DNA from 4 places in the Kerstersia similis genome. Region 3 is predicted to be linked to each of the others. Evidence: predicted binding sites of a transcription regulator. Region 3 holds the regulator's gene; each other region holds the start of a gene.
The links. Region 3 encodes sigma-54, which starts transcription at its own class of promoters, with help from an activator protein. Its sites were predicted from a motif close to TGGCANGNAANCTGCTTT; they were not measured.
Positions count from the first base shown of each region.

Region 1: the regulator sigma-54 is predicted to act here: its motif matches at 4,961-4,978, upstream of ACNA1V_RS01790 (TorF family putative porin).
Region 2: the regulator sigma-54 is predicted to act here: its motif matches at 3,188-3,205, upstream of glnA (type I glutamate--ammonia ligase).
Region 4: the regulator sigma-54 is predicted to act here: its motif matches at 5,600-5,617, upstream of ACNA1V_RS11985 (flavin monoamine oxidase family protein).

Region 1 covers NZ_CBCSIQ010000002.1:106,081-113,945, reverse strand. Annotated here, with positions in the region: gene ACNA1V_RS01805 (NCS2 family permease) at 1-997, shown strand, start outside; gene ACNA1V_RS01800 (hypothetical protein) at 1,070-2,107, shown strand; gene ACNA1V_RS01795 (hypothetical protein) at 2,022-3,878, shown strand; gene ACNA1V_RS01790 (TorF family putative porin) at 4,086-4,859, opposite strand; gene ACNA1V_RS01785 (IMPACT family protein) at 5,099-5,728, opposite strand; gene ACNA1V_RS01780 (ABC-F family ATPase) at 5,743-7,344, opposite strand; gene ACNA1V_RS01775 (LD-carboxypeptidase) at 7,485-7,865, opposite strand, start outside.
Region 2 covers NZ_CBCSIQ010000002.1:259,892-267,756, reverse strand. Annotated here, with positions in the region: gene ACNA1V_RS02510 (YicC/YloC family endoribonuclease) at 1-339, opposite strand, end outside; gene rph (ribonuclease PH) at 458-1,198, shown strand; gene rdgB (RdgB/HAM1 family non-canonical purine NTP pyrophosphatase) at 1,195-1,848, shown strand; gene hemW (radical SAM family heme chaperone HemW) at 1,874-3,094, shown strand; gene glnA (type I glutamate--ammonia ligase) at 3,262-4,671, shown strand; gene glnL (nitrogen regulation protein NR(II)) at 4,733-5,791, shown strand; gene ntrC (nitrogen regulation protein NR(I)) at 5,791-7,275, shown strand; gene ACNA1V_RS02475 (GatB/YqeY domain-containing protein) at 7,462-7,865, opposite strand, start outside.
Region 3 covers NZ_CBCSIQ010000011.1:52,365-60,229, forward strand. Annotated here, with positions in the region: gene ACNA1V_RS08730 (tripartite tricarboxylate transporter TctB family protein) at 1-95, shown strand, start outside; gene ACNA1V_RS08735 (tripartite tricarboxylate transporter permease) at 105-1,598, shown strand; gene leuA (2-isopropylmalate synthase) at 1,863-3,566, opposite strand; gene ACNA1V_RS08745 (TetR/AcrR family transcriptional regulator) at 4,723-5,298, shown strand; gene ACNA1V_RS08750 (hypothetical protein) at 5,344-5,952, opposite strand; gene rpoN (RNA polymerase factor sigma-54) at 5,984-7,369, shown strand; gene ACNA1V_RS08760 (MFS transporter) at 7,393-7,865, shown strand, end outside.
Region 4 covers NZ_CBCSIQ010000018.1:57,902-65,766, reverse strand. Annotated here, with positions in the region: gene cyoB (cytochrome o ubiquinol oxidase subunit I) at 1-689, opposite strand, end outside; gene cyoA (ubiquinol oxidase subunit II) at 702-1,670, opposite strand; gene ACNA1V_RS11995 (aminotransferase-like domain-containing protein) at 1,900-3,297, shown strand; gene ACNA1V_RS11990 (RidA family protein) at 3,347-3,874, opposite strand; gene ACNA1V_RS11985 (flavin monoamine oxidase family protein) at 3,960-5,561, opposite strand; gene ACNA1V_RS11980 (ABC transporter permease) at 5,738-7,865, opposite strand, start outside.

The sequences.
Region 1 (7,865 bases), on a different contig from region 3:
AGCGCTGGGGGCGGTATTCATTTCCGGCGTCATCTTCATTATCCTGACTGCCACCGGTATTCGCGCCTGGCTCATTGCCGGCATTCCGAAATCGCTGCGCAGCGCCATCGCCGCCGGCATAGGCCTGTTCCTGGCCATCATCGCCCTGAGCACCTCGGGAATCATCGTCGCCAGCCCGGCAACCAAGGTAACGCTGGGCGATATGCATCACCATGCCCCGCTGATGACCTTGGGCGGCTTCTTCCTGATCGCCATTCTGGATGCCTTGCGCGTGCGCGGCGCCATTCTGATCGGCATCCTGGTCATTACCGTGCTGTCGATGGTACTGGGCTACAACGAGTTTGCCGGTGTTTTCTCCGCACCGCCCAGCATTCTGCCGACGTTCATGCAGCTGGATATTATCGGCGTGCTGCATACGGGCTTCATCAGTGTGATTCTGGTGTTCGTACTGGTGGAAGTATTTGATGCGACCGGCACACTGGTTGGCGTCGCCAAGCGCGCTGATCTGCTGCCCGAAGGCAAGCCCAATCGCCTGGGCCGCGCCCTGTTTGCCGACAGCACCGCCATCATCGCCGGTTCCGCGCTGGGCACCAGCAGCACGACTGCTTTTGTCGAAAGCGCCTCGGGCGTGCAAGCCGGCGGCCGTACCGGCTTGACCGCGCTGGTCGTTGCCGTGCTGTTCCTGGCCGCACTGTTCATCGCACCGCTGGCAGGTTCCGTGCCGGCCTATGCCACCGCACCCGCGCTGCTGTATGTCGCCGGCCTGATGATGCGTGAGATGACGGCAATCAACTGGGAAGACATTACCGAAGCCACCCCGGCAGCACTGACCGTGCTGATGATGCCCTTCACCTACTCCATCGCCAATGGCCTGGCTTTTGGCTTCATCAGCTATGTGATTCTGAAAGCCGGCACCGGCCGCATTCGCCAGATCCATCCTGCAACCTGGGTGGTCGCGGCGCTGTTCGTGATCCGTTACGCCTTTTTCGCCGAGTGATGCAGCGCTGGCATCCAGGCTGATCCAATAGGTGGAGGATGACCCCAATCGGGACGGGAGAGAGCCGGTAGCATGTTGCTGCGCAGCCTCCCCGTCCAAGCACGCATTGAACACGAGACGACGATGAGCAACACGGGAAATTTTGACTCGATCTATATCCGGGAACTGGATGCGTTTGTCTCGATTCACGGTGACGATGACAGCCACGAAGAACAGTTGGCTGCGGCCTGGGACAGCCAATTCAAAGACATAGACCTGCTCGACGGCAGCTTCATTTGTCCACACCTGCTGCAGGATGCCTTGGGTCTGTCGCCGCAAGACTGGCAATGGGCGCTTTATCGCGCCGACAAGCACCTGGGCGGGAGCAGCAACCGTCCTGAGCAACTCGAATCACAACTCGTCAAAGCATTGCTGACCGAAGGCCGTGCCTACGCCATCCGCCGATACGCGCGCAAAGAAAACCTTCCCATCGACTCGGCCATGACGGCCTCTCTGCCCTATGGCATTACCGCGTTGCTGTACCGTTTTTTTACTGAGTCCGGCCTGTCCCTGAGTCGCCAGCATCGCCTATGCTTGAAAGAAGCCTTCGAGCAAGGACAGGAATTCGAGCAAGACCTCGACGCGCCAACTATGCTTGCCTATGACAGAACGACTCAGGTACAGGACGCCATTCACCGTATCGCCGCAGACATCCAGGGGCCGCTAGGCCCAAAGCACCTGGACCGGGAGAAAATGCGCCGGATACTATCGCTTGTACGGCTGCATTTCTCCGTTTCAGAGTCGAAGAAGAAGCGGTTCATGGCACTGATCAACCTGGATCAGGCCTATGCAAAGCGCCGCCAGCAGGCCGGCGCGCCCGCCGTTCTCCTTCAGCGACCCAACGCCCGTTTCATTCGTGGCTGGCAACAACAGCACCTCTGGCCCATCACCTATTACTATCCCGTCAGTATCCGTCAATCATTCGAGCGTGTAACGCATTTCATGGCGCAGGCACGCCGGACACTTGTCCCGACGATTGCCGTCAATGAACTGGCACTGGCCTATGCAAGCTTGCAGGCCGCCCGAGAACACCGACGGGCCCGTTGCAAACGACTCCCAAACTGCCATTGAGGGTATGAATCGCATCTATCGCTTTGCCGGCGCGCCGTCCTTTTCCAGCGCGGAAGCATGCCGCATGCGTCTGCGCAAAAAAAAACGCGCAACGCCTGCCACAAGCATATCTTTGGGCGCCGACCCGAATTGCATTGTGGATGCAAGCGGCCACCATGACATCGAGAAGTACCCAGAAAAATACGCCGGCATTGCCACCCTCACGCTGACCCAGCGCGAGGCGGATCTGATCGCGCTTGCCAATCCAGGCACGCGCCCTCCAAAAGCACTGGAAGCCCTGCATCCCTGGCTGCCCCCGCGAAAATATATTGGCGACGCCAGCAGCAACCATGCGCAACTGCTCGCCCTTTTGCAGCGCTATGGCAAGCACCTGTTCATGCCCGATGAATTCTGCAACCAGGGCTGGAATACCATTTGCAATGCGCTAGGCATGATCAGCGACCTGGATACTCGCTTTTACAGCGCGTGGCACCTGCCCTTGCAGGACGTCTATGTGCTGGAAGAAACCCGGCCTGATCGCAGCGTCATCGCGATCGACTTCAACGCCATGTATGCGGCATGCATGCAGTATTCATTCCCCGACCCGAGCCGGATGTCGGTGCAAACTTATGACAGGCCGCTGGGTAAAAATGAAAAACTGCCCCCTGGCCTATTCCGCTGCCGACTTGACGGCAAGCACAGCCCGTTTATCCAAAAGCACTCGCCATTCCGTCATTTTTTCGCAGGCCGTTATCTGGGCGCATCTTTGGAACACGGCATTGAAATCGAGCTAAACGAATTTGAAATCGAGTTCTATCGCAGACATTTTCCGCGCCTTCATCTCGTAGATGGCATCATTGCCGACCGCAGTATCCGGCACCCTCTGGCGCGGGAAGTCCGACGTGCGCATGCCCGGCGTCTGAACTTCAGAAAACAATCGAACAAGCCACTGGAAGACTGCGAAAAATTCAAAATGACCCTGATGGCTTCGTGCGCCAATCGCCCCGACAAAGAAAAACGCCATTTCCCCAACCTAAATCAGGCGCTGGCCTACCTGCGCAACAATTTCGGCATTTTTCCTCATGCAGGCGAACCTATGTCTGCCTTCTGCCTATGGCTATCAGGAAAAAAGGGCATCACCTTGCGCGAGCAAGCGAATGGCATGGAACTGATAGCGCCGGCTCTGCGCAGCGCTTCGGCATGCTTCAGCCTCAGTCAACGCATCGTCGCTCGCAGCCGCACTCTGTTGCTGGAATACATGGAAAAGCTCTGCCAACTGCTGCCAGAGCTGGAAATCTGTTACTGCAACATTGATTCCATTCATTTTTCCATTCCCGACACTCGGTTGCCCATGATCATGGAGCAGCTGGAAACTGCGGTTTCTCTGGAAATGGGTGGCGTCAAGGTCGAAGCAATAAGCAAGCACGGTCTATGGCTGGAGCCCGGACGTTATTGGCTGTACAGCGATAACGTGGACAAATTCAGCAATCTCGGCATCAGTGACGGCGTGCACCCGTTCAAGGAAAAAAAGATTTATGTCACCGGCAGGCAGATCGACAGCCTGCACATTCCCGTCCGCATTACCATTGACCTGCCTGGCTCCAGTTCCGATGCCAAAACCGCGATTCGGGATGAAGCCTCTGCCCTCACCCGCCTACGTTTCGTGGAGATTACACAAGACACCAGCTACAACACCATTCTGTCTATGCTGGAACGGAACCGGCGGGAAACAATTCCCGCCAAACTGCGAGCATTCCATCAGTTGAAACAGAGACTGGCGCCCCTGGGCTGAATGCACCAGCCACGCTGCCTCGTGGCTGGGCAAAGATACCGGAAATCATTCGGCGCGTAGCGTCCCCACCACAAGTGTGAAGTGGGCGTGTTCGTCGAACACTCGCCGCAGAAACGGTTGAAACCGAGCAGATCCTGCTTGCGTAGTATATATAAACCCACACAGCTTGACGACGCTATACCTTCCCTGGCGCATACACCACGCGACTCAGAATGCGCGCGACACCGAAAACACGGCTCCCAGGCGGCCAGATTTCTTGCCATTGCGAGTTGGCAGCCAGTTGTCGTCGCTGGCGCCCACTGCGGCCAGACCTAACATCCAGCCGTTCAGTTCCTTGGTGACCCCCAGCTTGTAGTCCACATAGTGGCCGATATCATCGCCATCCATATCCACCTGGTTTTTCAGTTTCTGGTAGCCCAGGTGTGCATTCAGCCCCCAACCCTCGCCCAGGTCGATATTGGCCGCTGCATCCAGATACCAGGTACCTTTGCTATCGGGCGTATTGAAGAAATCACTGGGTGTATAGCTGTATTTGAGGCTGAAGATGTCGTAGCTGAGGCCCACATACAGGTCGGTGTTATTGAAGTTCCCGCCCTTGCCCGCCACCGGCGTTTTATCGGATCCAGGATACCAGTACTGCAACACGCCGATATCCAGCCCCAGGCCGTGACCCAGATCACCGCGCCAGCCCCCGTAGAAATCCATCTCCAGATTGGCCTCGTTGAAGACGTTGTCGGCAACGTTGGAGTTCCAGTTGCCCAGATAGAAGCCAGAGGTATGGGCAAGGTCAATACCCAGCTGGATGGCGGGCCGGAAATTGGTCTGTGAGTAGCCTCGGAAACGGTAGTCATTGGTAATGGTGCCGTTGCCGGTCAGTGTGAAACCCGAACCGAGGTCTGTATCGGCCCTGGCGGGCGGCGAGCCCAGGGCAAGGCCCAGCACAGCAGTGGCAAGCGAGGCGAGAAGCAGGGTTTTCGTCATGATGGGTTCCAGGCAGTAGGAAGAGGAATGGCACCAGGCCATCACGTCCTGCCCGCTGCCCCTGGTGATCAGGGGGGAGAGGCCGGACGCGTACTTCCTCCTAAGCATTTTTCATGCCAGCATTGCTCGCCCGTGTTCCGACAGTGAAACCTGGGCAGAATGCGCTGCCCTGCTTTATCTTGGTGCACCGAAGCATTGTCCTTGTGCGCCAAAACAAGGCATGGCGTGGACTTTCAGGCCTAGCCCTCGGTACCGCCGCTCAACGCGTCATCCGCATCCTGGATTTTCCAGGGCGCTTTCCCTCGGGTCATGTCAATCAGCCCCCGATGCACCGTCGCCAGTGCGCTTTCAGGCACCTTCAACACCCAGGAAACGCCCCCGCCATCGTAGGCTTCCGCTACGATTTCCGCGCCCTGGCCCAGGACAAAGGCCTGGCAACGCGCCAGTTCGGCAAAGACCACTGCCGTTTCCACCAGCCGACTGGGAATAATGACGCGCTTGGGCGCCAGCCGCAGGCATTGCGCCGCAGCACCGGAATAGGCGCGCACCAGGCCGCCTGCACCCAGCTTGATACCGCCGAACCAGCGGATGACCAGCACTGCGACCTGATCGAGCCCCTGCCCTTCTATGGCCTGCAGGATGGGCCGCCCGGCGGTGCCACCGGGTTCGCCATCATCATTGAAGCGATATTGCGCGCCAATGCGATAGGCCCAGCAGTTATGCGTGGCTTCCGGGTCGCTGGCCGCCGCAAAATGCGCCAGCGCCTGATCCACATCATCCACCGGCCAGGCCAGCGCGAGGAAGCGGCTCTTCTTGACGTCTTCCTCGTAACTGGCCGGCCCTTCCAGGGTGCAGATGGGCGTGCTCACTGCGCTGCCAGCGATCAGCCTGCCACGCCCTTGGAGGCCAGCAGTTCTTCGTAGGTGCCACGGTAATCGTTGACCGAACCGCCCTCCTGGATTTCGAAGATACGCGTCGCCAGGCCGTTGACGAACTCACGGTCATGCGAGACAAAGATCAAGGTGCCTTCGAATTTTTCCAGCGCCAGCTGCAACGACTCGATGGATTCCATGTCCAGGTGATTGGTCGGCTCATCCATCAGCAGCACGTTGTGACGGCCCAGCATCAAACGGCCGAAGGTCATGCGGTTTTTCTCACCGCCAGACAGCACACGCGCTTTCTTGGGCAGATCGTCGCTGGAGAACAGCAGGCGCCCCAGCACCGAACGGATGGATTGGTCTTCGTCGCCCGGCTGACGGAAACGGCTCATCCAGTCGAAGAGTTGCTGATCCGTATCGAACTGGTCGGAAACGTCCTGCGCCATATAACCGATATCGGCATTTTCTGACCATTTGACCGTGCCGCGATCAGGCGCCAGTTCACCGGCCAGCATACGCAGCAAGGTGGTTTTACCCACACCATTGGCACCGATGATGGCGATTTTTTCACCGGCTTCGATCATGGCCGAGAAAGGCTGGATCACAGGCTTGTCATAGGCCTTGCTGATGCCCTCGACCGTCAGCGCCAGGCGGTGCATGACCTTGTTCTGCTCGAAGCGGATATACGGGTTCTGACGCGAAGACGGCTTGACCTCGACCGTATCGGCCTTGATCCGGTCGATCTGCTTCAGGCGCGAGGTGGCCTGGCGCGATTTGGATTTGTTGGCAGCGAAGCGGCGAACGAAGTCCTGCAGTTCGGTGATACGCTCCTTGGCCTTGCTGTTGGCAGACATGACACGCTCGCGCGCCTGTGCCGAAGCCAGCATGTAGTCGTCGTAGTTGCCCGGATAAATGCGCAGTTCGCCATAGTCCAGGTCGGCCATGTGGGTGCAGACCTGGTTCAGGAAATGACGATCGTGGCTGATGATGATCATGGTGCTCTGATAACCGTTGAGCACTTCTTCCAGCCAGTGAATCGTGTGGATATCCAGGTTGTTGGTCGGCTCGTCGAGCAAGAGCACATCCGGCGCAGAGAACAGCGCCTGCGCCAGCAGCACACGCAGTTTCCAGCCAGGGGCCACTTCGCGCATCGGCAGATTGTGCTGTTCCACCGGAATTTCCAGGCCCAGCAGCAATTCACCGGCACGGGCTTCGGCGGTATAGCCGTCATATTCGGCGAACAGCGCTTCCAGATCGGCCGCCCGCATGTAATCTTCTTCCGTCGCATCCGCGTTGGCGTAAATGGCGTCGCGCTCGCTCATGGCCTGCCACATTTCCGAGTGGCCCATCATCACCACATCCAGCACCCGGAAATCCTCGAACGCGAACTGATCCTGGCGCAGCTTGCCCAGCCGCATGCCCGGATCCAGCGTCACATTGCCCGCGCTCGGTTCCAGATCCCCCCCGATGATTTTCATGAAGGTGGATTTGCCGGAACCGTTGGCACCGATCAGGCCATAGCGGTTGCCGTCGCCGAACTTGACCGAAACATTTTCGAACAGGGGTTTCGGGCCGAACTGAATAGTAAGATTGGCTGTAGAGATCACGATAAGGGGATGAGAAGAAACGGATTGGCGGCCTGCCGTACAGGCCAGGCAGGCGCCGCCTGGCGCCAGGGGGAAATGCCCGGGGAAAGAGGGAGTGTACCAAGCACGGCCAGCAAACGCACCCTATGCCCGCGCCCGGCTCAGGCGCGCACCAGTCGCGCCCGGCCGGACTGCAGCGTCAGCCGGGCCTGCGCGCCTACCGGCAGCGTCAGGATTTCCGGCACATGCCCATGTGGCAAGCCTCCGATCAACGGTGTGCTGACTTGCCGGGCCAGCCACTCGAACACCTGGACCAGGTCGTGCCCGTCCTGCTTGTCCGGATGGCCGCTGTCAGTAAAACGCCCCAGCAGAATCGCCTTTTGCCGCGCCAGGATGCCGGCATGCAGCAATTGGCTGAGCATACGCTCGACCCGAAACGGCGCTTCGCTGACATCTTCCAGAAAAAGAATGCCGCCCTGCACCGCCGGGAGATACGGCGTGCCGATCAAGGACACCAGCAAGGCCAGATTGCCGCCCCAAAG
Region 2 (7,865 bases), on a different contig from region 3:
CTGCAGCGCATAAAGATCATTCAATCCGGGTTCGCGCAGTGCCGGGAAATACTGGCGCGCCCGTTCCTGTTGTGCCGCGGCCTGAGCCAGAAAATCCGGGTCCAGGGCGTTATGGCGATGGGTGGCGCGGCGGGCGTAAGCGACCCGGATTTCGACCTTGCCACGCTGCAGCGTCTTGCCGATTTGTTCGCGCAACGGCGCTTCGATCTGGCGCAGCTCGTCCGGCATGCGGAAATGCAGGTCCAGGAAACGGCTGTTGACGCTGCGGAGCTCGACCGAGAGGGTAGCGGTGGCGGCTTCGGCGTTGGCGCTGCCGAAGGCGGTCATACTTTGGATCATGCGGGACTACCTTGAAAAAATGCATGGCCTGCCATGCCGGCGGGATGCAGGCGGGAGCAGGGGCTTCTACATCTACAATGTAGGGAATTCTATCTGTTGGAGTGTTCTGGTGTCAGAGATATCGTCTTCCCTGTTGGCGCGTCGTCCTGTTGGCCGTGAGGCAAACGCGCTGCGTCCGGTTTCGGTCGAGCGCGGTTTTTCCCCTTATGCAGAGGGCTCGGCGCTGATACGCATGGGGGGTACGCATGTATTGTGCACCGCCAGTGTGCTGGACAAAGTGCCGCCGTTCCTGCGTGGACAGGGGCGTGGCTGGGTCACGGCCGAATATGGCATGTTGCCGCGTGCGACCCATACGCGCGGTGATCGCGAAGCCGCACGCGGCAAGCAGAGCGGCCGCACGCAGGAAATTCAGCGCCTGATCGGTCGCAGCCTGAGAGCGGTATTCGATCTGGAGGCCTTGGGGGAGCGCACCCTGCATCTTGATTGCGATGTCATCCAGGCCGATGGCGGCACGCGCTGCGCCAGTATCACGGGCGCATGGATCGCTGCCGCCGATGCGGTGGACTGGTTGCTGCGCGAAGGGAAAATCGAGCGCTCTGCCGTGACGAGTCAGGTGGCTGCCGTGTCGGTCGGTCGTGTTGATGGCCGGGCGTTGCTGGATCTGGACTATCCCGAAGACTCCGGTTGTGATGCCGATGTCAATGTCGTCATGACCGGGCAAGGGTGCCTCGTGGAAGTGCAGGGCACGGCAGAGCGCGAGGCATTCAATCGCCGTGAATTCAATGAGCTGCTGGATCTGGCGGAGTTGGGAATCGGCCAGCTGTTTGAAATCCAGCGTACATCCAGGAGCGGCGCATGAGCCAGGGGGAATCGCCCACCGCAGCGCAGGCCCGGCCGCAGCGGCCTGCTGGCATGGATCGCATCGTGCTGGCGTCCGGCAATGCCGGCAAGATCCGTGAATTTCGCCGTCTGTTCGAGGCGTACGGAATCCATCTGATTCCCCAGGGGGAATTGGATGTGCCTGAGGCGCCGGAGCCGCATTGCACCTTTATTGAAAATGCCTTGGCCAAGGCGCGCCATGCCAGCAAGCTGACAGGTTTGCCGGCACTGGCGGATGACTCGGGCCTGTGCGTGCCGGTGTTGGGCGGCGCACCTGGGGTGTATTCCGCCCGTTATGCGCAAATGCAGGGCGGAGAAAAAAGCGATGCGGCCAATAATGCTTGCCTGGTGCAGGCTTTGGCCGGGCAGACGGATCGCCGCGCATTTTATGTGGCTGTGCTGGTGCTGGTGCGCCACGCCGAAGATCCGCATCCGCTGATCGCCGATGGCGTCTGGCATGGCGAAGTCGTCGATATACCGCGTGGCGAGCACGGCTTCGGCTACGATCCGCACTTTTTCCTGCCGCAGGAAAACCTGACGGCCGCAGAAATGGCGCCCGAACTTAAAAACCGCATCAGCCATCGAGCACTGGCCTGGCAAGCGCTGGCTGCCCGGCTGGCCCATGCCTGAGCCTTGAAGGCAATCGTTCGTTTTCATGGCTACCGTCATTCCCATCATGCCTGCAGGCCTGTCGCGGCGCGAGCTGCGGCAGGCGCAAGCCACCGTCCTCCAGGCGCTGCCGCCGCTGGCACTGTATATCCATGTTCCGTGGTGCGTGCGTAAATGCCCGTACTGTGATTTCAATTCCCACAATGCGCCGACCGTGCTGCCGGAGGCAGAGTATCTGGCGGCCTTGCGCAGCGATCTGGAGCAGACCTTGCCGCAGGTCTGGGGACGCCAGGTCATTTCTGTCTTTATCGGTGGTGGCACACCCAGCTTGCTATCGGCGGGCGCCGTCGATGAAATGCTGGGCATGGTGCGTGCCTATCTGAAGCTGCTGCCAGATGCCGAGATCACGATGGAAGCCAATCCCGGCACGGTCGAAGCCGGGCGTTTCCAGGCCTATGCGCGCAGTGGCGTGAATCGACTGTCTTTGGGCGTGCAAAGTTTTGATGATGCCTGTCTGCGCGCCCTCGGGCGCATCCACGACGGCAGGCAGGCACGCGCAGCGATTGCGCTGGCGCTGGATGCCGTGCCTCGGGTCAATCTGGACTTGATGTTCGCGTTGCCCGGGCAGGACGAGGCTGGCGCACGCCAGGATATTGATACTGCGCTGTCATTCGGCACCGGGCATCTGTCGCTGTATCACCTGACGCTGGAACCCAATACAGTCTTTGCAAAGTATCCGCCTCCCTTGCCCGACGATGATGTCGCCGCAGCCATCCAGGAGATGCTGCAGCATCGCGTGGCGCAAGCCGGCTACGATCAATACGAGGTTTCGGCCTATGCCAAGGCCGGACAGCGCTGTCAGCACAATACCAATTACTGGGAGTTCGGGGATTACCTGGGGATTGGGCCGGGTGCTCATGCGAAGGTGTCCTTTCACGACCGTATTCTGCGGGAGGCACGTACCCGGAGTCCTGAGCAATGGATGCAGCGCGCTTTGGCGGGTGATGGTTCCCATATTGCCAGCAGCGAGGTGTTGCAGGCCCATGACTTGCCCTTTGAATTCATGCTCAATGCCCTGCGTTTGCGCGCCGGGGTGCCCAGCGCCAGCTTCAGTGCGCGCACAGGTTTGCCGTTAGCGAGCATTCACGCACAATTGCGGCGTGCGATGAGCAAGGGATTACTGGATGCCGATCCAGCAGTGTTGCGCGCATCCCCTCTGGGGTGGCAGTTTTTGAACGATTTACTGGAAATGTTTTTGCCGGAGTGATCCAATCCGGTGCAGTGATCCATATTGGTGCTTGGCTTGCACTGATATGGTGCATATGGAAACATGAAAGCCTGCGTTGCCAGTCAAAAAAGTTGGCACGCTAATTGCTTAGTACGGACTGAACGCGCAGCGTGGCGGCGCGCGGAACTCACTACACTGGAGATAACATGGCAACGCCTCAAGATGTGCTCAAGACGATTGCGGAAAACGATGTCAAGTTCGTTGACTTCCGCTTTACCGATACGCTGGGCAAGGAACAACACGTTTCGGTGCCAGCGCATCGCGTAGAAGAAGAAACCTTCGAGACGGGTCAGGCTTTCGACGGCTCGTCGATTGCAGGCTGGAAGGGCATCGAAGCCTCCGATATGGTGCTGATTCCCGATGCTTCGACGGCTCACCTCGATCCGTTCACGCAGCAAACCACGCTGATCCTGACCTGCGATGTGATCGACCCCGCAGACATGAAAGGCTACGAACGCGACCCGCGTTCGCTGGCACGCCGCGCCGAAGCGTATCTGAAATCCAGTGGCCTGGGCGATACGGCATTTTTCGGCCCGGAACCCGAGTTCTTCGTGTTTGACGGCGTATCCTGGGACGACGGCCCTTCGGGCGCGTTCTACAAGATTGCTTCCGATGAAGGCGCCTGGTCGCGTTCCAACGATGCCAGCAGCAACTACGGCCACCGTCCTCGCGTGAAGGGCGGCTACTTCCCGGTGCCGCCGGTGGATTCCTTCAACGACATGCGCGCCGAAATGTGTATGTTGCTCGAAGAGCTGGGTGTCCCGGTCGAAGTGCACCACCATGAAGTGGCAGGCCCTGGCCAGCTGGAAATCGGCACCAAGTTCAGCACGCTGGTGCAGCGCGCCGACTGGACGCAGATCATGAAGTATGTGATCCATAATGTGGCGCACAACTACGGCAAGACGGCAACCTTCATGCCCAAGCCCATCATGGGCGATAACGGTTCCGGCATGCACGTGCACCAGTCCATCTGGAAAGATGGCCAGAACCTGTTTGCGGGCAATGCTTATGCCGGCCTGTCTGAATTCGCGCTGTATTACATCGGTGGCATCATCAAGCACGCTCGTGCACTGAATGCCTTCACCAACCCTGGCACGAACTCCTACAAGCGCCTGGTGCCGCACTATGAAGCACCGGTCAAGCTGGCCTACTCGGCACGTAACCGTTCTGCCTCGATCCGTATTCCGTATGTGGCCAACCCCAAGGGCCGCCGCATCGAAGCGCGCTTCCCGGATCCCCTGGCCAATCCGTACCTGGCATTCTCCGCATTGATGATGGCGGGTCTGGACGGTGTGCAGAACAAGATTCACCCCGGCGATCCTGCCGACAAGAATCTGTACGATCTGCCGCCGGAAGAAGATGCGAAGATCCCGACGGTTTGCGCATCGCTCGAACAGGCACTGGAATCGCTGGATAACGACCGCGAATTCCTGACGCGCGGTGGTGTGTTCAGCAATGCGATGATCGACGCCTACCTGGGTCTGAAGCAAGGCGAGGTCAACCGTCTGCGCATGGTGGCGCATCCGGTCGAGTTCGATATGTACTACAGCCTGTAAAACCGGCCGGCGGCGCGCCTGTTGCGTGCCGCCGCGCCATCGCCCCGAGGAGCCGTCCATCATGAATCTTGACGCATTGGATCTGCTGGCCTGCTCGGTGTTATTGATTGACGCCCAGGGGCAGGTGGCGCACGCCAACAGCGCTGCGGAAGACGTTTTCGGGCGGGCGCGCAGGCGTCTGACCGGAATGCCGGTCGAACACCTGTTCGTCGAAACGGCAGATATCCGCGCCGCTGTGGCCAGCTCTCAGGCAGATGGTTTTGCGGATCTGCGTCTGCACTTGCAGGCGCGCCGTGGCCTGACGGAAACGCCGGCTGTAGCTGTCACCGTCCTGACCTTGACGGCACAGCCCTGGCCGACCCTGATGGAAGTCCGGGAAGTGACCCAGGCGCAGCTGGCTGACCGCAACAGCCAGATTCATGCCAGCCTGCAAGGCCAGCGCGAACTGCTGCGCAATCTGGCGCATGAAATCAAGAACCCCTTGGGTGGCCTGCGTGGCGCGGCGCAGCTGCTGGAAGCAGAGCTGCCTGATCCGGCGCTGCAGGAGTACACCCAGGTCATTATTTCCGAGGCAGACCGACTGCAGGCCTTGGTGGATCGCCTGGCGGCATCGCAACGCATTGCTGCCGTACGGCGCACACCGACCAATATTCACGAGGTCTGTGAGCGGGTTTGTGCCTTGATCAGCGCGGAATTCCGTGATGCCGTCATCCTGCAGCGTGACTACGATGCATCGGTGCCGGAAATCATGGCCGATTCCGAGCGCCTCATACAGGCATTGCTCAATGTCATGCGCAATGCGGCACAAGCGCTGACACAACCGGTGCCCACCCCGGGAGCCAGAATCACCTTGCGCACCCGTGTCATGCGGCGCGTCATCATCGGCGGCAGGCAGGAACGCATGGCGCTGGCGGTATCGGTGATCGACAACGGCCCGGGTGTGCCGGAAAACATCCAGGACAGAGTGTTCCATCCCCTGGTCACCGGCCGTGCCAGCGGTACGGGGCTGGGCCTCAGTCTGGCACAGGACTTTCTCCAGCAGCATGATGGTGTGATCGAGTTCCGTTCAGAACCCGGCAACACTGAATTCAGTCTGGTGCTACCCATGGAGCTAGCGTGATGAAATCGGTTTGGATAGTAGATGATGACCAGGCCATTCGCTGGGTACTGGAAAAAGCATTGGCGCGTGCGGGTATCGTAACGCGCAGTTTTTCCGGCCCGGAACGGGTATTGCAGGCCTTGGAGCAGGAGCAGCCCGATGCGCTGGTATCTGATATCCGCATGCCTGGTGGCGATGGGCTGGAACTGCTGGGCCAGATCAAGGCCAGCTATCCGGCGCTGCCGGTCATTGTCATGACCGCATATGCCGACCTGGAAAGTACGGTTTCCGCCTTTCAGCATGGCGCGTTCGATTATCTCGCCAAGCCTTTCGATGTCAATGACGCGGTCGCGTTGATTCAGCGTGCAACGCAGGACAACAGGCGGGCGCAGCCTGCGCTGGGCGACTCGGCAACCATGCCGGTGGATCAACGCGTCATGATGATGCGTTCGGCCTCCACCGCGATGCAGGAAGTATTCAGGGCGATAGGCCGCCTGGCGCAATCGCGTGCCACAGTATTGATCACGGGTGAATCAGGCACCGGCAAGGAGCTGATTGCACGTGCGCTGCACAGTCACGGTTCGCGTGCCACGGCACCATTCGTGGCATTGAATGCTGCCGCGATCCCTCGCGATCTGTTGGAGGCCGAGCTGTTTGGCCATGAACGCGGTGCGTTTACGGGGGCCAGCCAGTTGCGTCGGGGACGCTTTGAAGAAGCGGACGGCGGAACGCTGTTTCTGGACGAAATCGGCGACATGCCCCTGGAATTGCAAACCCGCTTGTTGCGTGTGCTGGCAGAGGGCAGTTTCTATCGTGTCGGTGGTGCGCAGCCCGTCAAGGTGGATGTGCGCATCATTGCGGCGACCCACCAGCCGCTGGAGCAATTGGTGGCGCAAGGGCGTTTTCGGGAGGATCTGTTTCATCGCCTGAATGTGATTCGCCTGCGCCTGCCGCCCTTGCGCGAACGGCGCGAGGACATCCCGGCGCTGACCGAACACTTTCTGGCTCAAAGCGCACGTACGCTGGGTGTTGCGCCGAAAACCCTGACCGCAGACGCGATGCACGCCTTCTGTCGTTTCGATTTTCCGGGCAATGTGCGACAACTGGAAAATTTCTGCCACTGGCTGACGGTCATGGCGCCAGGGCAGATGGTCGGCCTGGAGGACTTGCCACCCGAAATCAGTGCCGCCAGGGTGCAGCAGGCACAACAGCAAGTGCAGGGCGAGGCGCTGGCCTTGCATGCCAGTCTGCCATCGAGCCCGGCCAGTGATCCGCTGGCAGCAGGCGCCTGGCACGCCAGCCTGAGGCAGGATGTCAAGCAGCGCCTGGCGCGTGGCGAGTTCGACATCATGGCGGTACTGACGCGGCAATTCGAGGAAATCCTGTTGCAGGCAGCACTCGACGCATGCCGGGGACGACGCATCGAAGCGGCGGCGCGCCTGGGCATCGGCCGTAACACGCTGACGCGCAAACTCAAGGACTGGGAAGAGGTGGGGCTGGAATGAATACGCCTCGACCCGGTGGTTCCGCCTGGCATGCGATAGCTTGCGCCATCGCCGAACAAACCGCCGACCGCACAAATGAACAAAGCACCTGCAAAGGTGCTTTGTTCATTCTGGCTGGGCCTGGCCAGAAGCGCGAACGCATCGGGCCTGAAGTGGCATAAACCCGGCCAGGAGGCCGCATCATGGTTAATTGGCCAGCTTGGCTTTTACCATTGCCGACAGTTGCGACATATCAGCGCGCCCGGCCAGTGCGGCCTTCAGCGTACCCATGATCTTGCCCATGGCGGCGGGGCCGTTTGCGCCTTGCGCCAGGGCGTCCTTGATGGCGGCATCGACGGCAGCTTCAATTTCAGCGGCATCAGCCTGTTGCGGCAGGAATTCCTGTAGCACCAGCAATTCTGCTTCTTCGTGCGCGGCGGACTCGGTACGGCCGGCTTGCGCGAACGCAGTGATCGACTCACGGCGCTGTTTCACCTGCTTTTCGACGATGCGCTGAATGGCGGCGTCGTCGAGGTCTTCGCGGGTGTCGATTTCGACCTGCTTGATGGCTGCCTGCAGAAAACGCAGGGTGCCGAGGCGGGCGCTGTCCT
Region 3 (7,865 bases):
TTGGTGTCGCCCTGGCGTTTTTCTTTGTTTTCGAGATCGGTTTTCAGATGGCCTTGCTCAAAGGGCCGCTGGAAGACTGGCTGGGCGTGTACTGAGGAATCTCGATGAGTAACTTTGATTACCTGTTGCATGGCTTCGGTATCGCCTTGAGCGGCTACCATGTCCTGCTGATGCTGGCGGGTGTCCTGCTGGGCATTCTGGTCGGGGTATTGCCGGGCCTGGGGGCGCCAAATGGCGTGACCTTGCTGCTGCCGCTGACGTTCACCATGGAGCCCATCTCCGCCATCATTCTGTTGACCAGCATGTATTGGGGGGCATTGTTCGGCGGCTCCACGACGTCCATCCTGTTCAATATTCCGGGCGAACCCTCATCGGTGGCGACCACCTTTGACGGCTATCCGATGGCCAAGCAAGGCAAGGCGGCGCAGGCGCTGACATTTGCCTTCTGCTCTGCTGGCATCGGCGCGCTGGCCGGGGTGATTCTGATCACGCTGGTTTCCGGCTGGGTGGCCAGTTTCGCCATGCAGTTTTCGCCGGTGGAATATTTCGCCGTCTATCTGCTCGCGTTCGCCAGTTTTGTCGGTCTCAGTGGCGCTGCGCCAGCCAAGACGCTGCTCTCCATCGGTATTGGTCTGGCGTGCGCGACAGTGGGCATGGATACGATATCCGGCGCCATGCGGCTGACTTTTGGCAGCGATGAACTGGTGCGCGGGATCAGCTTCCTGGTGGCGGTGATCGGTATTTTTGGCATCGGTGAACTGCTGCTAACCATGGAAGAAGGCTTGCGTTTCAATGGCGTGGCTTCCCGGCTCAGCTTGCGGGCGATTCTGTCCACCGTGTTGCAGCTGCCGCGTTATGCCGTGGTCTATGTACGCTCCATCGTGATCGGTTGCTGGATGGGCGTGACGCCAGGTGGCCCGACAGCGGCCTCGTTCATGAGTTACGGCATTGCCAAACGCTTGTCGCGGCGCGGCGCAAATTTCGGCAAAGGCGAGCCGGAAGGCGTGATTGCACCGGAAACGGCCGATCATGCGGCGGGCAGCAGCGCGATGTTGCCTATGCTGGCACTGGGTATCCCGGGTTCCGCGACGGCAGCCGTGATGATGGGCGGGCTGCTGATCTGGGGCCTGACGCCCGGGCCGACGCTATTTGCCGAGCAGCCTGACTTTGTCTGGGGCCTGATAGCCTCCATGTACCTGGGCAATGTCGTTGCTGTATTCACCGCCCTGCTGACGGTACCTATCTTTGCGGCCATCCTGCGCATTCCCTTCGCGGTGATCGGGCCGGTCATCGTGATTGTTTGCGTGACGGGGGCTTACACCGTTGCCTCTGCGCCGTTTGATCTGTGGCTGTTGCTGATTTTCAGCGTCGTGGGCTATGTCTTCAAGAAGCTGGATTTTCCCTTGGCGCCGCTGGTGCTGGCGATGATCCTGGGCGACAAGTCCGAAGATGCCTTCCGCCAATCCATGCTGCTATCGGATGGCTCGCTGGGTGTGTTCTGGTCGAATCCGCTGGCGGGCAGCATCATGACCTTGGCTGTCATCATGCTGTTGCTGCCGGTTATCGGCCCGTTGTGGCGCCGCATCCGGCGTCGCTGAGCGCGTTGTTGCACATCCTGGGCCGGTAGGCAGGCGCCGGCACGCGGATGGTGTTTGCAGCAGGTGTCTTGAAACAGGTGTCTCCGTGCCGGTAACTGGCTTGTGGCCGGTGCCGGTCGGCAGGCCGGGATAGGCCGGTCTGCCGTCGCGCGTCGGGCTGCCGCCCGACATGCGCACAGGGAGCGGATCCGGCGCGTTTGGCGCCAGGGCTCCGGCGGGCGGCGGTAGCCGCCCTTCAGTCTTCCATGGAAATCAAAGCATGGCTCAAATCGCGTTGGCGGTCGCAGCCAGTTCGGGGTTTTCGGCCAGGTGGCGGTTGACCGCACCCAGCACCGCAAGGAACGATGCCGTCACGATGTCACGGTGAATGCCGACGCCGAAACGGGTTTGGGATTCGCCCAGGCGAACTTCCACATAGCAGGCGGCGCGGGTGTCCGTGCCGGTGCCGATGGCGTGCTCGTGGTAGTCCATGATGCGCACCGGCAAGCCCAATGCGGCGACGAATGCCGTAATGGCGCCTTCGCCTTCACCGGTGACGGTACGCGTCTCGCCGTCATGCTCCAGCACGGCTTCCACGCGGAAATGGCGCTTTTCTTCCTGTGTCGGGTCGCCTTCGATACGGTGGCGCACCAGCTTCCAGGGCTTGGTGCGGTCCAAGTATTCCTGGCTGAACACTTCATATACATCTTCGGCCGTCACTTCCTTGCCGGTGGTATCTGTTACGTGCTGGATGGCGCGGCTGAACTCGATCTGCAAGCGGCGCGGCAAGACCAGGCCGTGATCGTTTTCCAGCAGATAGGAAACGCCACCCTTGCCCGACTGGCTGTTGACGCGAATGATCGCATCGTAGCTGCGGCCGACGTCGGCCGGGTCGATCGGCAGGTAGGGGACTTCCCAGAGCGCATCGGGCTGCTGCACCGCGAAGCCCTTCTTGATGGCGTCCTGGTGGGAACCGGAGAAGGCCGTAAAGACGAGGTCGCCGGCATAGGGGTGGCGCGGGTGCACCGGCAACTGATTGCAGTATTCGGCACAGCGGCGGACTTCGTCGATATCGGAAAAGTCCAGGCCCGGATGCACACCCTGGGAATAGAGGTTCAGCGCGAGCGTCACCAAATCGACGTTGCCGGTGCGCTCACCGCTGCCAAACAGGCAGCCTTCGATACGGTCGGCACCGGCCATGACGGCGAATTCCGCGGCAGCCACGGCCGTGCCGCGGTCATTGTGCGGGTGCACGCTCATGATGATGCTGTCGCGGCGTTCCAGATTGCGGTGCATCCATTCGATCTGATCGGCGTACAGGTTGGGCGTGGTCGCCTCGACGGTGGCCGGCAAGTTGAGGATCAGCTTCTTTTCCGGTGTGGCATCCCAGGTGCGGGCCACGGCGTCGGCCACCATCAGCGCCACTTCGGGTTCGGTGGTGCTGAACACTTCAGGCGAGTACTCGTAGCCCCATTGCGTCTGCGGGTACTTGGCCTGGGCTTCCATGACCCACTGCGTACCGCGCACGGCCAGGTCGCGCACTTCCTCGGGCGACATCTTGAAGACGATCTTGCGGAAGGCGGGCGCGCAGGCGTTGTAGAGGTGGATGATGGCTTGCTTGGCGCCAGCGGCGGCTTCGGTGGTGCGTTCGATCAGATCCTGGCGCGACTGGGTCAGCACGATGATGCGGACATCATCGGGAATGCGTTTTTCGTCGATCAGCTTGCGCACGAAGTCGAAATCGGTCTGCGATGCGGACGGGAAGCCGACTTCGATCTCCTTGAAACCGATCTTGATGAGCTGGTCGAAGAAACGCAGCTTGCGTTCTACGCTCATGGGTTCGATCAAGGCCTGGTTGCCGTCGCGCAGGTCGGTGCTCATCCAGATCGGGGCTTTCTCGATGCGACGGCTGGGCCAGGTGCGCTCGGAGAAATCACGCGTGAACGGGACGAAGGGACGGTACTTGGTAGAAGGATTGGCAAGCATGATGCACCTTTGGATCAAGGAGACAGCCGCTGAGGGAGTGTGAATCACGGCCTGGCTCCCGCCCACGGCGGACGCCATGGGTGCCGGTTGTGCCGGCGAAATTGAACGGGGAACGGGTATAGGCGTGGCGACAGGCTGCCGAACTGCCACTGAGCACTAGGCTCGGCAACCGATCGGTAGTAGTAGCGATTGAATGTGCAGCGAGGCAATGGATGCGCCGATGGACAGGCGCAGGCCGGCACGCAGAGCAGAAATGCTTGCGTGGAAGTCGAGAGAGGGGATCGACGTATTGGCCATAGTGCCTATAGTCCAACATGTTTGACGGGAAAAGTCAATGCATATGTCTTGAAAGGTGCGCAGGACCCGGTTTCGGGGAAGAACATGTCGGGTACGGGCAACTTTGGCAGGCTGTGTTGTGTGAGGGGAACGGGTCGGCCGGGAGTGTCAGCGCTGGCCTGGCTTTGTAGTTGTTGTATTCAGGTTCTGGGGTACAAATGGATGGGCGGCTATTTCAGATATAAGAAAATAAATAGCTGTGTATTAAAAAAAACTGTAATTCGATCTGCGCTGTGTCCTTGTGCATGCGGGATGCGGGACAGGTGATTGCACAAGGTGCCGTAGCGTAAATGATCGTTCTATGTTGCGCGATTTGTATGACTAATTGGGTGGCGATTGGGCTGGATAAGCAAATTATTGTGATGACAGTGCGTTGCACCCGCCATTGGTGAATACCTGGGTTTTGGGATTGACATTGCCGGGTATGTCAAAAATGATGATTTTTTGGCTTCAAATAATTTCGGCTTTTTGGGGTAAATCCGTATATTGAGGATGAGGATCGCAAGTGTCAGGAAATCATGCGTAATTCCCTGGTAGTTGTCCTTCTATGTGCGTGAATTTTCTGAAATGCCGCAGTCAATCCCCCGAGACTTCGCCTTTCGTAGGGGTTGGAATTTCTTTTGCAATGCGGCATGATGCGATCTAATGCATTGGTGGAAAACCAGGCGAATTATTATTTTGATAGCATTGCTCTTGTGAACGGTAGTGACAGCGGTGCTGTCAGGCAAGATTTGTTGGATGTATGCCATTCGCATTGAACTTTGTTGTCTGGCCTGAGAGATGACAATCAGTCATTTTCGGAGTTGGCCGTAGGGGATCTGATATGGATATGCGCGCACACATTATTGAAGTCGCGGGCAGCTTGTTTTATGCCGAGGGCATTCGGGCCGTGGGGGTCGATCGCATCATTGCCGAGGCGGGTATTGCCAAAGCGACGCTATACCGGCATTTCGCCACCAAGGAAGCATTGGTGGTTGCGTATCTGAGAGACCGATACGAAAGGATTACGCAGTATCTGCGTGAACAGGTGCTGGAAAGCGGAGAGCAGGATCCGGCGGAAAAGGCGGTGCTGCCTTACCGTATTCTGCAGGAAATGGGCGCACGTACGGAATATCGCGGTTGCGCCTTTTTGCTGGCCGTGGCGGAAAACGAGGGCTGCGCACCGGTTTTGGAGGTGGCGCGCGAGTATCGCCGTTGGCTGCATCAAATGTTTACGGAATTGGTTGCCTGCCTGACGGATGATGCCGAGGCATTGGCGAACGAATTGACGCTTTGTTATGAAGGTGCGATGGCCGCAATGGCGATTCATCGCGAGCCCGCTGCGGCGGATGTGGCGCATCGCTGTGCCTTTGCGCTGATTCGCGCCCGCCAGCCTGTTCCGGTTGCCAGCGCAGCCTGAACAGGCATTCTCCGGGCGATCGTCCCGGAGAATGCCTGGCCGAATTCATTCCGCCTGCAGGCGGGGTTCCTGACGTTGTGGTTTGAATAGCGAAGCCGTATTGGCTGGGGTGGCGGAGGCCGTGCTGGCTGCAGGTTTCAGGGCTGCAGTGAGGGCGGCATTCTGTTCCCGGGCGATATGGAATTTTTCCACGCGGCCGCTGGCCAGTTCCGTAACGGTGCGTTTCAGGTCGCCCAATGCCAGTGGCATATCCCTATCTTGCCAGACCCAATCCAATACGGAGCGACCATCGTTTGACAGGTCGTGGCAGAGGGGTGCCAATTCACCGGGCGGCACGATTTGTTCCCAATGGCGGTTGATTCTTTCCCGCGCCCAGGCGCGCAGCAGGGACAAGACGCCCAGGCTCAACAGCGCAGCCAGCGTCCACCAGACATAAGGGCCGCTGCGCATGGCCATGCCTTGGGCCTCCGTGCTGAATTTGGCCAGAAATTCATAGCGTTGCGCCAGGGCATATGACAGCCCTTGCCAGCAAAGCCATAGCCAGACCAGGGCGGCAAACAGGATTATTCCTCCATCGCGCAGCAGCGCGGGCTGCGCTTTGGTACGCAGATAATTATTCAACACTTGCAGATCATATTGGCTGGGTGCAGTCATGGCGGGTCTTATGGTGCAAAATATGGTTCCCATGATACGACCCGCGCTGGAAATTCGCCAAAGTCAGCAGTTGGTGCTGACGCCACAGTTGCAACAGGCCTTGCGCCTCTTGCAACTATCGTCGCTGGATTTGCAGCAGGAAATCGCACAGGCACTGAATGAAAACCCAGTGCTGGAGCTGGAAGCGCCCGAACAGGCGCCTGCCAGTGAGGTTGGCGAGGATATTTTTTCCGGCGCGACGGGCACCCGGCATGATGGCGATGACGATTTTTTCCCGGAAGCGGCGGCTGCGCCTTCGCTGCGCGAGTATTTGCTGGGCCAGATCAGCTGTACCCGGGCGAGCCGGCGCGATATCGCACTGATGACCGTCCTGATCGACGAACTGGATGACAACGGATATCTGGCCGCCAGTTTCGAGGAAATCCTGGCCTATCTGCCGGCGTCATTGGACATCGAGCAGGGCGAGCTGGAGGCCGCGCTGGCCTTGCTGCAGAATATGGAGCCCGCAGGGATTGCCGCAAGGAATATGACGGAATGCCTGTTGTTGCAGTTGCGCCGGCCAGATCCGACGGTCTGGCCGGAAGCACGTGACCCGGGCATCGTGGCCTTGGCGCGGCAGCTGTGCAGCAGCCATCTGGAATCCTTGGCGGCTGGACGCCTGGCCCACCTGTGTGAAGCGCTGGCATGTTCACCTGCGGACATACGCCTGGCCCATGCATTGATCCGGCGCCTGGATCCTCATCCGGGGCGTGCCTGGACCGTTCCGGTCGCGGATTATGCGGTGCCGGATGTCATCGCCTACCGTAGCGGTAAAAGCTGGCGTGTGCGCCTCAACGGGGATCTGGTGCCCCGGTTGAGCGTGAATGATGCGTATGTGCAAGCCTTGGGGCAGGAACCGCGCGGCAGCTATGAGGGTTTGCAGGCCCATGTACAGCAGGCCCGCTGGTTGATTCGCCAGGTGGCGCAGCGTTTTGAAACCTTGTTGCGGGTCGCGACCGAAATCGTGGCGCGTCAGCAGGCATTTTTTGAGTCGGGTATGGTGGCCTTGCGACCCATGGTGCTGCGCGAGATTGCAGAAGCCTTGGGCCTGCACGAGTCCACGGTCTCGCGGGCGACGGCGGGCAAATATATGGCGACCCCGCACGGCACGCTGGAACTGAAACGCTTTTTCAGCACCGGGGTGCCGGCCGCGGATGGCGAGTCGGCCTCGGCGGCCTCTATCCAGGCGATGATGCGGGAAATGCTGGAGCAGGAAGACCCGCGCAAGCCCTTGTCCGATAGCCAGTTGATGAACAAGCTGGCCGAACGGGGCGTGGAGCTGGCACGCCGTACGGTGGCGAAATACCGCGAGGGCATGCGAGTGCCGACGGCCTCGCAGCGCAAGGCCATGGCCTTGTTGCGTATGGATGATGGTTAATGCCCTGGGGCGATTGCTGACACATGGACGATTCTTCTTTTAGTTTGCGCAAGATTGCACTGGCGGCCTATGGGCCGTCCGTGCTTTTTGGCGTCGGTATCGGGGCCATCACGCCGGTCATTGCGTTGAGCGTGCGCGGTTTGGGAGCCTCCTATGCCGTGGCCGGACTGGTGGCGGCGCTGATCGGGCTGGGTTCGCTGGTGAGCAACATTCCGGCTGCGTTGCTGGTCAACCGCTATGGCGAGCGGCGTGCCATGGTGGGAGCGTCGCTGCTGAGCGCCGTTGCCATGCTGATTGCGATGGTGGCGCATACGGTATGGATGTTGGCGCTCGCAACCTTGCTGGTGGGGGCGGCAGCGTCGGTGTTTCAGCTGGCTCGGCAAAGCTATCTGGTGCAGGCAGTTCCGCTGGCGATGCGCGCCCGCGCGATGTCGGTGCTGGGTGGCACGGCCCGCATAGGGGCATTCGTGGGGCCGTTCGCTGGGGCGTGCCTGAT
Region 4 (7,865 bases), on a different contig from region 3:
CAGGTGAAGACGGGCATCTTCATCAGCGTCATGCCGGGGGCGCGCATCTTGATGATGGTGACGAACAGGTTGACCCCGGTGAGCAGCGTGCCCAATCCGGATGCCTGTAGCGCCCATATGTAGTAATCCACCCCCACGCCCGGACTGAGCTCGATGCCGGACAAAGGCGGATAGGCGACCCAGCCGGTCATGGCGAATTCGCCGATGCCCAGCGACAGCATGACCAGCACCACACCCACCACGAACAGCCAGAAGCTGAACGCGTTGAGGAAGGGATAGGCCATGTCGCGCGCGCCGATCTGCAGCGGCACGACGATATTCATCAGGCCCACCACGAACGGCGTGGCGACGAAGAAGATCATGATCACGCCGTGGGCGGTGAAGATCTGGTCGTAGTGGTCGGGGTGCAGGAAACCTTCGCTGCCGCCATTGGCGACGGCCAGCTGGGCGCGCATCATGATGGCGTCGGCAAAGCCGCGCACCAGCATGACCAGCGCCACGAAGATATACATGATGCCGATCTTCTTGTGATCGACGGAGGTGATCCATTCAGACCAGAGATAGCCCCACTTGCGCAGGTAGGTGATGCCGCCGACCACCGCCAGGCCGCCAATCAGGATGGCGATCAGGGTGATGACGACGATGGGTTCGTGTAGCGGTATATCCGCCAGGCTGAGTTTTCCTAACATGTCCGGTCTCGGTTACAGGGCATTCGGGTGCGTTTCCGGGGCGGCATGTCCGCCCTGGAGGCTATCGTGGCGGGGCGCATCGTCCTGGGCCCGCCCATGGCCGTCGGCAGGGGCGGCGTCGTGGTGGCTCATATCGACGAACTGGCCGATGATGCGTTCGAACAGCTGGGGCTCCAGGCTGGCGTATTGCTCGATCGGGTAGCGGTAGGGCGGGTTTTCAGGGCGCTTGGCGACTTCCTGGAAACGGGCGAAATCAAAATTGCCGCTGCCTGCGCGGGTACGCTCTGCCCATTGTTCGAACTGCTCGGGCGGCAGGGCGTGGGCCGTGAAGTACATATCGGAGAAACCGTTGCCGCTGTAATTGCCCGAGAAACCGCGATAGTTGCCCGGTTCGTTGGCGATCAGATGCAGCTTGGTGCGCATGCCGGCCATGGCATAGATTTGTCCGCCCAACTGCGGGATGAAGAAGGTATTCATCGAACTGTTGGAGGTGATATCAAAGGCAATGGGGGTATTGGCCGGGATGTACAGTTGATTGACGGTGGCGACCCCTTGCTCCGGATACAGGAAAATCCATTTCCAGTCGGCGGAAATGGCTTGTATCGTGACATGCGGGACTTCGGATTCCAGCGGCTTGTAGGGATCAAGCTTATGGGTGCTTTTCCATACAATCACTGAAAGTATGCAAATAATAATGATGGGAAACCCCCATACGACCACCTCGACTGCCGTGGAGTGCGCCCAGTCAGGGGCATAGCGGGCCTTGGCCGAGGCGCGATATTTCCACGCAAAGACCAGGCTGAGAATGATGGCGGGCAGCACGACGATCAGCATGAGGCCGACTGCCGTGAAGATCAGATTGCGTTCTTCCACGCCAACCTGGCCCTTGGAGTTGATCAGCTCCCAGTCACAGCCAGACAGGCCGGCCAGCGCCAGCAAGGCTGGAAGCATGCATAGGTGTCGTATTTTCAACGGTTTCATCGTCATTTCTTGGACATGGGTGGGGACGCCGGATGGGGAGTCGCAGGCGGCAGCCCGGACGCGTACGCCGCGTGGGCGTGTCCTGGCGTGACATGCTCTATGATTGGGGCAGGCTGCAGGACCGGGCCGGGCGGGGCTTGCGAGATTTGTATGTATAAATACATATAATGTATGCATACAATATTCTGCAGGATCGGAATATATCACAAACAATCACCATACGATTTGCATGAATGACAAAAGCGTTGCGTCGATGACTGCGCCTGCCTGGCTGGAGACGCTGGTTGATGGCGGCGGGCCGCGCTACTTGCAGATTGCCGATGCCATCGGCAATGCCCTGGATGCCGGCCGCCTGAGGCCGGGAGACCGTTTGCCGCCGCAGCGGCAACTGGCGCGCCAGCTAGGGCTGGATCTGACGACCGTGACGCGGGCCTATGCCGAGGCGCGCCGCCGTGGCCTGCTCGACGCCAGGGTCGGCCAAGGCTCTTTTGTGTCGCATGGCCCGGCCGAGGACGGCAGGGTAGCGGATCTCAGCATGAATATTCCGCCGCCGCCGCCGGGCGGGCAGCTGGAACGCATGCTGCGCCAGGGCATGAATGATGTGCTGGCCCGTACCGATGTCGATACGCTGATGACCTATCACTGGGGCGCTGGCAGCCAGGCCGACCGTGAAGCCGCGGCGGCATGGCTGGCGGCTGGCCTGGGGCGGGTGGATCCGGCGCGCATTGCTGTGGTGCCGGGGGCCCAGGCCGCCCTGGCCGGCCTGGTGCTGGCGCATAGCGCGCCGGGCGATGCCGTGGCGGCAGAGGTATTGAGCTATCCCGGCTTGATGCAGGCCGTCCGCCAGACGGGCCGGCGCATGGCCGCCGTGGCGGTGGATGCAGCGGGCATGCTGCCGGATGAACTGGAGCGGGTGTGCCGGACGCAGCGGGTACGCCTGCTGTACCTGAATCCGACGATCCAGAACCCGACGGCGATCACGATGCCGGCCGGGCGCCGCCAGGATATTCTGGCGGTGGCGCGTGCGCACGATGTGCATGTCATCGAAGACGATCCCTACAGTTTCCTGGCGCCTGGCGGTCCGCCTGCCCTGGCGCAACTGGCGCCGGATAGGGTGAGCCATGTCGCGACACTGTCGAAGTCGCTGACGCCGGGTTTGCGCACAGCCTTTGTGGTGCTGCCGAATGCGGCGGCGCAGGATGGTTTCGCGCTGGCCATGCGGGCGCTGACCTTGATGGGGGCACCATTGATGGCTGCGCTCGCGACGCAGTGGATACGCAGCGGGATGGCGGCGGAATTCCGCGATGCCGTCGCCAGCGAAGCCCGCATCCGCTACGAACTGGCCGAAACCGTGCTGCCGTTCGCGCAGCACGGTGGGCCGCACGGTTTTCATATCTGGCAGGCGGTGCCCGCACAGTGGAGCCTGAACGGCTTGCTGGCAGCTGCCAGCGCGCATGGGCTGGGCATCTGCACTTCCGAGTTCTTTACCGTGGACGGAATCGCACCCAAGGCGATCCGGATTTCTCTGGGCGCAGTGCCGGACCGGCGTCGCCTGGAGCGGGCGCTCAAAGTGCTGGCCGAGCTGCTGGCGCAGCAGCGCCCGGCCTTGCCCGCAGTGGTGGTGTAGCCAAGGGCCGGGTTGCCAGGCCTGGCTTGCGTCGCGGCCGGGCCTGGCGTTACGGGCGCTTGACGGCCGTGACTTCGATCTCTACCAGCCAGCCGGGGTTCACCAGGCCAGCGACCTGCATGGTGGAACGCGCATTCAGAATGGCCGGGTTGCCGCCGAAAAATTCGGCATAGCCGGCACTGAAACCGGCGAAGTCCATCTTGCCGGTAGCCGGGTCTGCAACCAGGTAGGCCTGCACTTTGACGACATCGTCCAGGCCCAGGCCGAGGGCGGCGAGCTGCGTCTTGATCTTGCCCAGGACGCTGATGGTTTGGGTTTTCGTGTCACCGAATGCGGCGGCGCTGGTGGGCGGGGCCTCCTTGTTTTGCACGGAGGGTACCTGACCGCTGAGATAGACCGTCGTCAGGCCGGGGGGCACTTCCGTTGCGGCGGCGATGGGCGACTGCGGGTTGCCGGAGGCATGGCGCGTGATATCGGCCGCCTGCGCCGGCGTTTGCAGCATGGCTGCGACGAGCGCAGCGGCCAGTAGCGGGCGAGGGATGCGGGTTTGTTCAAAGGCGTGTGCGAAGGGGAGCATATGGGCTTTCATGGGGCAACCTCTGGAAGTCAAGGGAAGAGCAGGAAGAGATGCCGCCCGCCGGGCGGCACGCAGGGAATGGTGTTCAGGCTGCCTGTGCCTGGGCGTGCAGCTTGGCGATCTGTTGCCAGGCGGATTCAATGGCACCCGAGAGCCAGCCGGTCTGGTAGCTCAGGTGTTCGCCTGCGAGATAGACGCGGCCTTCGGGCTGCAGCAGCAGGGGGTAGGTAGTGCGGCGCCCTTCTTCGCTCCAGTTGGCCCAGCCGCCACGGTTATAAGGCACGTTCTGCCAGGCGATGGAGAAGCTGGTGCGGAAACTGTCCTGGTATTGCGGGAAGATTTTCTGGCCGTTGCTGACAGCGAAAGTGGTGCGCTCGGCGGGGCTGAGCTGGCCGATGGTGTCCGCATTGCCGCCGAAGTTGTAGTAGCCCAGGATGATGCCGGTATCGCCTTGCCAATGGTTGGAAGGCAGCGTGATGTTGCCAATGCCCTTGATGTCGGTACGGACATGGCCGCCATAGATGGCATCGTCCACTTCCCAGAACCGGTTTTTCATCTGCAGGCCGATTTTGCCGGCGGCCATATAGGGTACGGATGCGATGGCAGCCTTGAAGGCAGCCGAAAAATCGGTATCCAGGTCTTTGAGCACCGGCAGTGGAATCGTGCAGATGCAGTAGTCGGCCTGCAGCGTTTCTGCCGCGCCCGAGCGGGTATCTTTGATGACCACGGTGACACCGGCCTTGTTCTGGCGCAGCGATTGCACTTCGGCCTGGTAGCGGATCAGGCCATTGAGCTGCCGGGCAAAGGCGGCGGGAATCTGATCCATGCCTTCCAGGGGGTGGAACATGGTGATCTGCTGATTGAAGCTTTGCACCGATTGATAGATATGTCCCAGCTTGGAACCCAGCAGTTCCTCGAAGCCCAGCGGGTCGGACGGCGTGCCGGGCCCGGGTTCCGTGCCTGCGCCGGGGTTGACGCGATAGCCCCGGCCGTTGGTGCCGCGATAGCGCAGGTCGTCTTTGCCCAGATAACCTTCATGCGCAAGGTAATCCAGCAATAGCGCTTTATCCGCAGCCGTGACCTGTTCATCGAGCTTGCCGTCCACGATGCTCTTTGCCAGCAGTTCATTGACGTAGCCGCGCATGTCCGCCTTGACTTCGCCTTGCCTCAAGCGCTTGCCCGACAGCGCACCCGCATTCTCGTGATAGACATAGGCGGCGTCGTTATCGTTGACGAAGATCCCCAGCGGCACCTTGAACTCGCGTGTGTAGTAGAGCGTGGAGCGGTGGTGATAGGGGATGCGCATCGGCCCCAGATTGAAGAAATCACCGGTGTCGAAGTCGCAGACGGTACTGTTGCCGGGTTCCTCGCTGCGGGTGCCCTTGCGTGCGGTGCGGGCCCGTCCGCCAGCGATGGGGCGTGCTTCCACGATCATGCAGTCGTAGCCTGCCTTGCGCAGCTCATAGGCGCTGGTCAGGCCGGCGACACCTGCTCCCAGGATCAGCACTCGCTTGCCCTTGCCGCTGCCCTGCAGCCTGGGCGGCTGGTCGCTTTGTGACGCCAGCGTCAGGCCCCAGGCGTTCATGGTCGCCATGGCCAGGCCCAGACCGCCCAGGGCGGCGGCGCGGTAGAGAAATTCCCGCCGGGTAGGCAGGCTGGCGGAAGGGGAGTGGATGCTGTCTGACATGGATCTTTGCCTTGCAGGTGAGTGGTGACTCATCTTTCAAAGCAATATCTGTGCCATCCTTGGCTCGTTCCGGGGCCGTTAGCGGCCAGGCACCAGAACGAAACATTCCGCACCGCGCCGATGCCTTGTCGTAGTGCGGCAAGGCATCGGCGCGGCGTGGGGGCGGCCCTGGAAAATCAGGCCGTGCGCAGCAGCGCCATGGGGGGCGTATTCAGGATGCGGCGTGTGCCAGCCAGGCCTAGCAAGGTAATTGCCAGGGCAGCCAGCAGAGCCGTGACCGCCAGCTGGGCCCAGGGCAAGGGCACCTGCGCCATGCGGAACACACTCAGGCCAAGCCAGCTGCCAGCGCCGGCGGCGCCCAGCGTTGCCGTCAGGGCAGCAATCAGCCCGAGAATCAGGAATTCGCACAGCGCGGCCAGGCGCAACTGGCGCCGCTGCGCACCCAGGGTACGCAGCAATGCGGCTTCGTGGCGGCGCTGCTGCGCGCTGGCGGCGAGGGCGGCGGCCAGCACCAGGGCGCCGGCCAGCAGGCTGAAGGAGAGCACCCAGCTGACGGCGCTGCTGACGCGTTCGATGATGCTGCGTACGCGCTCCAGCAGGTCGTTGACGTCCAGCATGCTGACATTGGGAAACTGCCGCGCCATGTCCGCGAGATGGGTGTTTTGTGCGGGGGGCAGGTAATAGCTGGCGATCCAGGTATGCGGCATGCCCTCGGCGTGTGCCGGGTCCAGCAACAGGAAGAAGTTGACGCGGAACGAACTCCAGTCAACTTCGCGCACACTGTCTATGGTGGCGGTCACGCTGCGCCCGCCGCTCTCTAGGGTCAGGCTGTCGCCCAGCTTCAGGCCGAAGCGTTCCATCCAGCCTTTTTCCACGGAGAGGCCTGCCGGGCCGCTGCCGGGTGCCTGCCAGCTACCCGCCACCAGCCGATTGGCTGCCGGCAGGGTCGCGCTCCATGAAAACCGCAGCTGCTCGGCAGCGCGTTCACGCATTTCCGGTGTCTGGTAGAAGCGCTCTGCGGGTTCCCCGTTGACGGCTGCCAGCTTGCCTACCGCCAGCGGCAGCATGGCAATCTGGCTGGCATCGGCCTGGTCCAGTGCGGCGCGGTAATCGGGAACCTGCTCTTCCAGGACGTTCAGGGCAAACCAGTTGGGCGTTTCCTCCGGCAACTCCGAGCGCCATTCCTGCAATAGCGCCGGGGCGGTGACGGCCAGTATCAGTAGTGCGCACAGGCCCAGGCTGAGGGCGACTGCCTGTACGGCACTGGTGAAACGGCGGCGTGCCAGCGATGCCAGCCCCAGGCGCAAGGATGGATGGATGCCGGCTGCCAGCCGGCGTGCCAGCCAGAGCGCCAGCAGCGCGAGCGCGGCAGCCACCAGGGCGACGGCAGCCAGGCTGATGGCCAGGATCAGGGCGAGCCTGACATTACCGGCCTGCATCCAGATCAGGCCCATGGCGGTGGCCAGCGGCAGCAGGTAGAACAGGTCAAAACGGCGCACGCGCGGCGCGACGCTGCGGCGGAAAACGGCCGCTGGCGGAACGTCGGCCAGCCGGGCCAGCGGCGGCAGGGCAAAGCCGGCGAGAATGGCCAGGCCCATGGCAGCGGCCGCCAGTGATGGCAGGAGGGGCTGGACGGTAGGCAGGGCGCCGCTGAAGAGGCTGCCTGCGACCTGCCAGGCCAGCATGGACAGGGCTTGCGTCAGGACGATACCCAGCAGCGCCGCCGGTATGGCCAGTGCGGCCAGGGTACCGGCCAGGAGCTTCAGCACATCGGCGCGTGGCGCGCCCAGTGCGCGCAGCAAGGCGACTTCATCCGTCTTGCGCTGGGCATAGCGCTGGGCCGCCAGCGCGATGGCGACGCCGGCCAACAGCGCTGCCAACAATGCGCACAGGCGCAGGAAGGCATTGGCGCGCTCGAAGGCGGTACCCAGGTTCTGCTGCGTATCTTCCAGTTCGATCAGGCGTGCATTGTCCGGTAGTGTTTGGGTGGCCGCCCATTGCTTCCAGGTTTGTACCGCGCTGGGGGCGCCGGCCAGCAGCAGGCTGTAGCGTGCGCGGCTGCCCGGACCGAGCAGGCCGGCGCGCTCAATGTCGGCCAGCGGAGCCAGGGCGGAAGGCGCCAGCGCGAAGACGTTGCCGCCGTCGGGCTGGCGCAGCAGTTCGCCGGCAATTCTCAGGGTAGCGTCACCGATCTGCACGCTGGCGCCGACGTCCACGCCCAGTGCGGCGAGGGCGCGGGCGTCCAGATAGACCTCCCCGGCCTGGGGAGCGCTGGCGGTGCGCTGCTGGCCGTCGGCGTCGCGC